3 regions of the Dongia sp. P2_B8 genome follow, and region 3 is predicted to be linked to each of the others. Evidence: predicted binding sites of a transcription regulator. Region 3 holds the regulator's gene; each other region holds the start of a gene.
What was found. Region 3 encodes PhoB, which activates phosphate uptake and scavenging genes when phosphate is short. Its sites were predicted from a motif close to TNTCATAAAACTGTCA; they were not measured.
Positions count from the first base shown of each region.

Region 1 (3,276 bases), on a different contig from region 3:
GAGCGCCGATTGCCGAAATCGAGTTGGAACTAAAGTCCGGGCAGCCGGTCGACCTGTTCCATTGCGCGGAACGTCTGGTGGAGGATGTACCAGCGCGCCTCGGCCTGGCGACCAAGGCTGCGCGTGGCTATGCGCTGGCTGATGGCTTCAAGGCCGAGCCGGTTCGGGCGGAACCGCTCGAACTTGCCCGCAAGGGCACGGCCGGGGACGCCTTTGGGGCCATCGTCCGCAGTTGCCTCGATCAGCTGCGCGCTAACGAGGCGGCAATCCACGAGAGCGAGGATGACGAAGCCATCCATCAGTTTCGTGTCGCCATTCGCCGCTTTCGCGCCACCATCGGTGCCTATCGTGAACTGATCGACGATGGCGCCCATGCGGCGATGTCGATCGACCTTCGCTGGCTGCAGCGGCAATTCGGTCCTGCCCGCGATCTTGATGTCTTGATTGCCGAGACGTTGGTGCCGATGCAGGCGCGCCTGTTGGGACAGACTGCTGTCGGCCCGCTGCTGAATGTTGCCAAAGCGGCGCGTGCGGAAGCGCGTCGCCGGGCCCATCAAGCCCTCGACAATCCGCGTTATGCCGTCATGCTCTTGCAGATCTATCGCCTGCTGCTGGCCGATGATTGGCGCGGTCGCAGCGCCGTGGCGCAGTTCGGGCTCGACCGCCCGGTACGCGAGTTTGCCGACGAATGGCTGGGCAAGGCACATAAGCGTCTGGTGAGATTGGGTGGGGAACACGCTGAACTGTCGGAAGTGGAACTCCACCGCCTGCGCCTACTGGCCAAGAAAATGCGCTATGGTGCCCAGGCCTTCGCCTCGCTCTACCGCGCCAAACGGACCGACAAATATCTCCTGCATCTCGGGGCCATTCAGGATCATCTTGGCTCACTGAACGATGCCGTGGTCGGACGGCATCTGCTGGTCGAATTGATCGGCCGGTTGGCAAGCGAGCGCGGCCTCGGCGCTGCCGACATCAATCTCCTCCAAGGTGTCGTGCTGGGTTGGCAGTCGCGGCGCATCAGCCAGGATTTGGCAGGATTTCGGGCAACCTGGGAGGGCTTCCGGGCTCAGAAGAAATTCTGGGCCGAGGATTGATTAGGCCTTGGCGAGATCCTTGGGCGTCATGAATTGACGCAGGTTGCCCTGTTCGCCATCCAATTCACGCCAGGCGGCAATATCAAAATCTATGACGGCGATCCCAGCGGTGGGGAACTTGTCACGCATGCGCTCCAACGCCCGCTTGTCACCCTGGCCAGCCAGCCAATGGGCCAGGCTGCCGATGCCTGGGTTGTGGCCGAGCACCAGCAAGGTATCGACCTTGTCCTTGATCTTGGAGATGACCGCCAGGATTTCTCGCGGCAGAGCCATATAGAGGGCTTCCTTTTCTTTCACATCGACATTGTCGGGCAGGGTCGGACGCAGCAGCGCCAAGGTCTCGACCACCCGCGTCGCCGTGGAACAGAGAACCATGTCCGGCCTTAGTTTCTGCGCGGCCATCCACGCCCCCATCAATGGGGCGGTTTCGCGTCCCCGGGACGACAATGTGCGGTCGTGATCGGCCACTTGGCCAGCGTCCCAGGCCGATTTAGCGTGACGCATCAGGATCAGTGTCTTCATTCTGTCATCAAATTGAAGTAATTGATTTATAAGGAATACCCACCACCATTCGAGTGTTCTATACTGTAAGCGAGGTGGCCGTCTTTAGCCAGCGCCGGTTCGGGCGCGGGCCGGATGCGGGGTGTAGAGCAGGGTCGGATAAACGCAGGAAGTTGCCCGTGGACGATGCACAATTGGTCGAACCGAAATATCAGCCGGATGCGCTGAACCGCTTCATCAACCGCGAACTTTCGTGGCTGGCCTTTAACGAACGGGTGCTGGAAGAAACCGGCAATAAGACCCATCCGCTGCTTGAGCGGGTGCGGTTCCTGTCGATCTCCGCCAACAATCTCGATGAATTCTACATGGTACGCGTCGCTGGCCTGCGCGGGCAGGAGCGGGCACATGTCAATGTCATCTCTGCTGACGGCCTGACGCCAGTGCAGCAGCTGGCGGCGATCAATCAGCGTTCCGGCGAGTTAATGCGTGCGCAGCAGGAGCATTGGCGCAATCTGCGCGATGATCTGCGCGACAACGGAATTTCGGTGGTCGAACCCTCGGAAGTGACGGGGGCTGAAAAGGAATGGCTCGACAACCATTTCATGGATCAGATTTTCCCCGTCTTGACGCCGATGGCGGTCGACCCGGCGCACCCGTTTCCCTTCATTCCTAATCTCGGTTTTTCGGTCGTGTTGGAACTGCGGCAGTTGAGCGACGGCAAGCCGATGCGGGCGCTCATCATGCTGCCCAACCTGTTGCCGCGCTTTATCCGCCTGCCGGGCAAGGACCCCTACAATGTCCGCTTCCTGACTCTGGAAGCGGTGGTGGGGCTTTATCTCGACCGGCTGTTTCCGGGCTTCGAGGTGATCAGCAATGGTTATTTCCGCCTTATCCGGGACAGCGAAATCGAAATCCTCGAAGAAGCCGAAGATCTGGTGCGGCACTATGAATCGGCGCTGAAGCGGCGGCGTCGCGGCCTGGTCATTCGCCTCAAGGTCAATTCCGAGATGCCAGAGGAATTGCTCTCCTTCATCATCGACGAACTCGACGTCGACAGGGAAGACGTGTTCGTGCTGGATGGCCTGCTTGGCCTCGGCGCTACCTCACAATTGATCGGCGACCGACCGGATCTCAAATTCCAGCCGTTCAATCCGCGCTTTCCGGAACGAATCCGCGAAATGGGTGGCGATTGTTTTGCTGCCATCCGCACCAAGGACATTGTTGTCCATCACCCCTATGAAAGTTTCGACGTCGTCGTGCAGTTTGTGCTGCAGGCGGCGCGTGACCCGAACGTGGTCGCGATCAAGCAGACGCTCTATCGCACCAGCGACGACAGCCCCATTGTCAAAGCACTGATCGAGGCCGCAGAAGCCGGCAAATCGGTTACGGCGCTGGTCGAGTTGAAAGCTCGCTTTGACGAAGCCGCCAACATCCGCTGGGCGCGTGATCTGGAGCGTGCCGGCGTGCAGGTTGTGTATGGCTTCGTGGCGTTGAAGACGCATGCCAAGGTATCGATGGTGATGCGGCGCGAAGGTGGCGGCCTCAAGACCTATGTGCATTTTGGTACTGGCAACTATCATCCGATTACGGCGAAGGTCTATACCGATCTCAGCTTCTTCACCAGCGAGCCTGGCCTGTGCCATGATGCGGCGAAGCTGTTCAACTACATGACAGGTTATGC
Region 1 is NZ_JBFUDM010000004.1:187,663-190,938, reverse strand. Features, by position in the region: gene AC1DWZ_RS14670 (CYTH and CHAD domain-containing protein) at 1-1,094, shown strand, start outside; gene AC1DWZ_RS14665 (SixA phosphatase family protein) at 1,095-1,616, opposite strand; gene AC1DWZ_RS14660 (RNA degradosome polyphosphate kinase) at 1,775-3,276, shown strand, end outside.
Region 1: a site for PhoB is predicted at 1,619-1,634, ahead of AC1DWZ_RS14660 (RNA degradosome polyphosphate kinase). Genes of this name have one in related genera too.

Region 2 (3,276 bases), on a different contig from region 3:
TTTCGACCCTGGTCGACGGCTTTGCCTGCGCCGAAGCGCTGCGCCAGCGCGATGCGAATGCTTATCGTTTGCTCACGAAAGTGCAGAGCCGATTCCGCTTCCAGGACGTCGATGCCGAGCACGTCGCTTGGGCCCCGCATCTGAAGCTCGACGAGAATGGGGTGTTCCAGGCCGTGCATTTCAGCCCGCGCCTCGATTTCTCGCCGTTGCTGCCGGCCGCCGAGCTGCAGGCCTTCTACGATGCCAGGCGCCATCTCGACAGCCTGTTGAAAGCTGCGGAATTCGAGATCCGCTTCCGGCTTGATGATGGCGATCTGGTCATGTTCGACAATCGCCGCCTGTTGCATGGCCGCACGTCTTTCGACACGCAGGAAGGCATCCGCCATCTGCAAGGCTGCTACATCGACAGCGATGGACCGCGCAGCCTCTACCGGGTGCTGCAGCGCCAGGGCATCCAGCACGCGCTGGCCGCCGAATAGAATGAGGGAGTGAAGAGCATGGGCAAGACGGTCAGTTTCCTGCAGATGAAGGACGGCACCCGCGACGATTATCTGATGCTGGATAAATCGGAGCGTGACTTTGCCGTGGGGCTGCCAAACCGCGTCATGGAATCCCTCGCGCGCCTCGATCATTCGCTGGAAGGCTATAAGGTGAGCCGGCTCGAGCATTCCCTGCAATCGGCAACACGTGCCGAAGCCGATGGCGCGGATCCGGAAATGGTGGCTGCAGCCCTCATCCACGATATCGGCGATGAGCTTGCACCCTATAACCATGCCGAAATCGCCGCCGGCCTCATCCGTCCCTATGTGCGGGCGGAGGTGACCTGGGTTATCGAGAAGCACGGCATCTTCCAAATGTACTATTACGCCCATCATCTGGGCGGCAACCGGAATGCCCGCGATGAATTCCGCGGTCATGCCTGGTACGGCGCCTGCGACCGCTTCTGTGAAAGCTGGGACCAGGCCTCGTTCGACCCCGATTACGCCACCAAGCCGCTCAGCTATTGGGAGCCTTTGGTACGGGAAATCTTCGGCCGCAAGGCCCATGACCCGCGCTATGTGAAGGTGGCGGCGTAAAATCGGTGAAGTCGGGACCGTGACACCAAAGGGTCACGGTCCGTAATAAGGCGAAGCTTTTCATTGGGATGCGGCAGGATAGGGCGAAAAGCTCAGGCGAACCGTGCGTTTGCGCCGGCACCGTCACTCAACTGTCATAAAAACGAAAACCGGCTGTCATGGAAGCGACCTAATAACGGCGCTGCTTGGTTTCACCCAAAAAAGGTTTCTGCCATGAAACGAATCTCTCTCGCCCTCGCAGCTTCCGGCATCGTCATCCTGACCGCCGGCGCTGCCCAGGCTCGCGACCAGCTGCACATCGTCGGTTCGTCGACCGTTTATCCGTTCTCGACCGCGGTCGCCGAGGAATTCGGCAAGGCCGGCAAGTTCAAGACCCCGATCGTTGAATCGACCGGTACCGGCGGCGGCATCAAATTGTTCTGCGCCGGCGTTGGCGAAGACACCCCCGACATCGCCAATGCCAGCCGCAAGATCAAAGACAGCGAAATCGAAACCTGCAAGGCCAACGGCGTCACCTCGATCACCGAAGTGCCGGTTGGTTATGACGGCATTGCGTTAGCCAATTCGAAGCAACATAGCCGCTACGAGCTTTCGGTGAAGGACGTCTGGCTGGCCCTGGCCAAGGAAGTCCCGGTCGGTGGCAAGCTCGTCGCCAACCCCTACAAGACCTGGAAAGACGTCAACCCGGCACTGGCCGCTGACAAGATCGAAGTACTTGGCCCGCCGCCGACCTCCGGCACCCGCGATGCCTTCATCGAACTGGTGATGGATAATGGTTGCAAAGGTGTTCCCGAAATCGATGCTATCAAAGATGACAAAGCCAAGAAGGGCGCATGCGGCTCGATCCGTGAAGACGGCGCCTATATCGATGCCGGTGAAAACGACAACCTGATCGTCCAGAAGCTTGAAGCCAACCCGGCCGCGGTCGGCATCTTCGGCTACTCCTACCTTGAGCAGAACGAAGACAAGCTCCAGGGCAGTGTCATGGACGGTGTCGAGCCGACCTTTGAGAACATCGTCGACGGCAAGTACGAAATCTCGCGCACGCTGTACTTCTACGTGAAGAACCAGCATGAAGGCCAGGTTCCGGGCATCCGTGAATTCATCAGCGAATTCACCAGCGACAAGGCCGCCGGTGAAGAAGGTTATCTCGCCGACAAGGGCATGATCCCCTTCCCGGCCGAGAAGCTCAAAAAGGTCCAGCAGGACGCTGGCAACCTCACGCCGATGATGTAAGCAACCTGCGCTCAGGCGCAGCAAAGAACCCTCCCTCGCCGATAGCGGGGGAGGGTTTTTCGTTATCAGCGCAGGATCGGATCGAGGATCGGCAGGCTGATGAGGGCCGCTATGGCAATCAGTGCATAGGACAGAAAACGAAAGACCGTCTCATTGGTGCGACCGAAGAGATATGACCCCGCATAAATGCCAGCCCCGTAAAACGGCGCGCTCATCAATGCCAGGGAGAGGACGGGCAGCGTGATCAAGCCGCCCGAGAGATAGCTCACGATCGTGATCACCGTGGAACAGACAAAATAGATGACGATGTTGGCGCGGACGCGATCGATGGGCAGCGTCCCGCCAAGCCAATAGGCCATCACGGGCGGGCCGCCGATTTGCGCCGCACCGCCGAACAGGCCGGATAGGCCACCGACCCCCATGGTGAGGAGCGCCGTCGGTTCCCCGCGATAGCGCCAGCCGGACACGAGCAGCAGCAAAAGCAGTGCGACCACCAGGGCGATCGACCATCTGACAAGAATAGGATCGGCCAAGGTGAGCACCAGCGTGCCCAGAGGAATGCCGATCATCGCACCCGCCGCCATGATGCCGATGGCGCGCTTGTCGGCGCGCCGCCAGGCATTGGGGATGAGACCAAGTGCCATGACCGAATCGATGGCCAGAAGCAGCGGCGCCGCCATGCGAGGGCCGATGGCGGTGCTGGCGAGCGGCATGAAAATGAGAGCGGCGCCAAAACCGGAAAAGCCACGCGCGAGCCCGGCAAGGGTGGCCGCGATCGTCAGGCAGAGAAGCTCTCCCTGGCTCAGGCCGGCGGTGAGAAAATCGAGCATGCGGGCATAGCTCCGGTGGTAAAGGGCGCGGCAAACGGGCAATGGTTTCCTGCCCGACGAACAGTGCCAGGATAGACCGGCATAATTCCAGCTTCTCATGGTAAAAATGCCGGTTCATACTGCAAATATGCAGG
Region 2 is NZ_JBFUDM010000002.1:491,026-494,301, forward strand. Features, by position in the region: gene AC1DWZ_RS07155 (TauD/TfdA family dioxygenase) at 1-479, shown strand, start outside; gene AC1DWZ_RS07160 (HD domain-containing protein) at 498-1,076, shown strand; gene AC1DWZ_RS07165 (PstS family phosphate ABC transporter substrate-binding protein) at 1,290-2,312, shown strand; gene AC1DWZ_RS07170 (sulfite exporter TauE/SafE family protein) at 2,378-3,142, opposite strand; gene AC1DWZ_RS07175 (LysR family transcriptional regulator) at 3,270-3,276, shown strand, end outside.
Region 2: a site for PhoB is predicted at 1,209-1,224, ahead of AC1DWZ_RS07165 (PstS family phosphate ABC transporter substrate-binding protein). Genes of this name have one in related genera too.

Region 3 (3,276 bases):
AGGGGTTGGACCCCCAGCGCCTGACCACCGTCATCAACAGCTTTCTCACGCCCATGACGCGGGTCATTCAAAACCGCCAGGGCACCATCGACAAATATATCGGCGATTGCATCATGGCGTTCTGGAATGCGCCCATTGATGTCGAGCCGCATGGCCGCATGGCCATCCTCGCCGCTTATGACATGCGCGCCGAACTTGTCCGTATCAATCAGCTTTTTGCCGCGGAATCCGCCCGTACCGGTGACAAGCTGATCGAGATCAAGATCGGCATGGGCCTCAATTCCGGCATCTGTTGCGTCGGCAACATGGGGTCCGACCAGCGCTTCGACTATTCGGTGCTGGGCGATACCGTGAATACTGCGTCGCGCTTGGAAAGCCTGTCACCGGCCTATTTTGTCGATCTGGTGATTGGTGAAGAAACCGCCGCCACCGTCCCGGATTTCGCGCTGCTGGAACTCGATCAAGTGCGGGTCAAGGGCAAGAACGTGCCGGTGCGCATCTTTACCGGCCTCGGCGATGAGAGTGTGGCCAAGACCAATAGCTTCCTTGGGCTCAAAGGTGCCCATGATGCGATGCTGGCGGCTTATCGCGGACAGGCCTGGTCGGCAGCCAAGGCAGCGCTGGCGCTGGCGCGCGAGGCGGCCCCAGACCACCTCGCCAGATTCTACGACATGTATGAAGCCCGCATCGCCCAGTTCATCGCGGCCCCGCCGCCCGAGGATTGGGACGGTGTTTATGTGGCGACGACCAAGGGCGGGTAAGGACAGATCGAAGCCACACTTTCTGTCGTCATCCCCGGGCTTGACCCGGGGATCTGCCTGCGACGGCTAGGCGGCTGATCTTGATCCCCGGGTCAAGCCCGGGGATGACGGGTAAAATGAGAAGAGCTCGTTAGACATGGCAGACGAGCCGCGGTCAGCAACTCAATCCTCGATATCGAGCGCGTAGCCGGCCGACCGCACGGTGCGGATAAGATCCGGCATGCCGTCGATGTTGATCGCCTTGCGCAAGCGGCGGATATGGACGTCGACCGTCCTCGGTTCGACATAGATGTCGCGGCCCCAGACATGGTCCAGCAATTGCTCGCGCGAGAAGACGCGGCCCTGATTTTCCATGAGGAATTTCAGCAGGCGGAACTCCGTCGGCCCCAGATGCAGGTCGCGATTGTCGCGGCGCACCCGGTGGGTCGCGAGATCCATCTCGAGATCGGCATAGATGAGGTTCTCTTCGCCCGATTGCGGCCGGGCCCGGCGAAGCGCTGCCTTGGCCCGCGCCATCAGCTCGGAGGGGCTGAACGGCTTCGTCACGTAATCATCGGCGCCGGTTTCCAGGCCCCGGATTTTGTCGGCTTCCTCGCCCTTGGCGGTCAGCATGATGATGGCTGCGGATTTCAGGTCCGGCGTACGACGGATCTGTCGGCAGACTTCGATGCCGGAGACCAGCGGCAGCATCCAATCTAGGAGGATGAGGTCGGGCGTTTCTTCCCGAGCCTTGACCAGCGCATCTTCACCGTTGGTCGCTTCAACGACCCGGTAGCCTTCGGCTTCAAGATTGTATTTGAGGAGCGTGAGCAAGGCCGGCTCGTCCTCGACCACCAGCACCACCGGTTTGGCGCGCTGGTCGGTCGTAACCTCGCCCCGGGGCGCATCCGCCCGGCGGGGGCGTTCAGCCATTGATCGCAACATTGGTCGTATCTCCCTTGGGGCGCGTCTCGTCGATGGGTTTGCCATGGACCAGGAAGTGCACCGTTTCGGCGATGTTGGTGGCGTGATCGCCAATCCGTTCGATGTTCTTGGCGATGAACAGCAGATGGGTCGAGGCACCGATATTGCGCGGATCTTCCATCATGTAGGTGAGAAGTTCGCGGAACAGCGAGTTATACATCTCGTCGATGCTCTCGTCCGAGCGCCAGGCAGCAATCAGCCCTTCCGCATCGTCATTGGCATAGGCCGAGAGGACCGCATTGATCAGCTTGATAGCAAGGTCGCCCATGCGCGGGATCGAGCCCGTGGGCTTCAAAGGTGCCTGCTGGTTCAGTTGCAGGGTACGCTTGGCGATGTTCTTGGCATAGTCGCCGATGCGCTCGATATCGGACGAGATCTTGATCGCCGCCACAACCTCGCGCAGATCCTTGGCCATCGGCTGACGAAGTGCCAGGATCTTGAGCGAGTCCTGCGCCACCGTCATTTCGATGGCGTCGATCCCTTTATCGCTTTCGATGACACGAACAGCCTTGTCGGAGTCGCGCTTGGCCAGCGCATTGATGGCATCGGCCAACTGCGCTTCGGCACGACCGCCCATGGCCAGGATCTGCTCGCGCAGGCGGCGCAATTCTTCGTCGAAGCTCTTGACGATATGGTCGGGGGCTTTTTGCGGCATCATCAATTGCTCCTCAGCCGAACCGGCCGGTGATATAGCCCTGGGTCCGTTCGTCCTTCGGGCTGGTGAAGATCTGTTCAGTATCGCCCCATTCGATCAATTGTCCGAGATGAAAAAATGCGGTCTTTTGGCTGACCCGGGCGGCCTGCTGCATGGAATGGGTGACGATGACGATGGTGAAATTCTCGCGAAGCTCGTCAATCAGCTCCTCGATCTTGGCCGTGGCGATAGGGTCGAGGGCCGAGCAGGGCTCATCCATCAGGATGACTTCCGGGCTGACGGCAATGGCGCGGGCGATGCACAGGCGCTGCTGCTGACCGCCCGAAAGGCCGGTTCCCGGCTGGTCCAGGCGCTCCTTGACCTCTTTCCAGAGGCCGGCCTTCTCCAGGCTACCCCGCACGATTTCGTCGAGTTCGCCCTTGGTCCCGGCCATGCCGTGGATGCGCGGCCCGTAAGCCACATTGTCGTAGATCGATTTCGGGAACGGGTTCGGCTTCTGGAACACCATACCGATGCGCGCCCGCAGCATCACGACGTCGAGCTTCTGGTCGTAAATGTCCTGGCCGTCGAGGGTGATCTCGCCACCCACCTTGCAGCCGTCGATAACGTCATTCATGCGGTTGAGGCAGCGCAGGAAAGTCGATTTGCCGCAACCCGACGGGCCGATCAGTGCCGTCACCATGCGTTCCGGCACGTCGAGATCGACGTCGAACAGCGCCTGCTTGGAACCGTAATGCACGGTCACCTTGCGGCCATGCATCTTCGCGAGTGTGGGAGAGATTGCGTTCATGAGATCCTACCAGCGCCGCTCGAATTTGCGGCGAACAAAGATGGCGATAGCGTTCATGGAAATGAGGAAGGCCAGCAGCACCATGATGCCGGCGCTGGTCTTTTCGA
Region 3 is NZ_JBFUDM010000007.1:199,078-202,353, forward strand. Features, by position in the region: gene AC1DWZ_RS19575 (CHASE2 domain-containing protein) at 1-761, shown strand, start outside; gene phoB (phosphate regulon transcriptional regulator PhoB) at 924-1,685, opposite strand; gene phoU (phosphate signaling complex protein PhoU) at 1,666-2,382, opposite strand; gene pstB (phosphate ABC transporter ATP-binding protein PstB) at 2,393-3,169, opposite strand; gene pstA (phosphate ABC transporter permease PstA) at 3,176-3,276, opposite strand, start outside.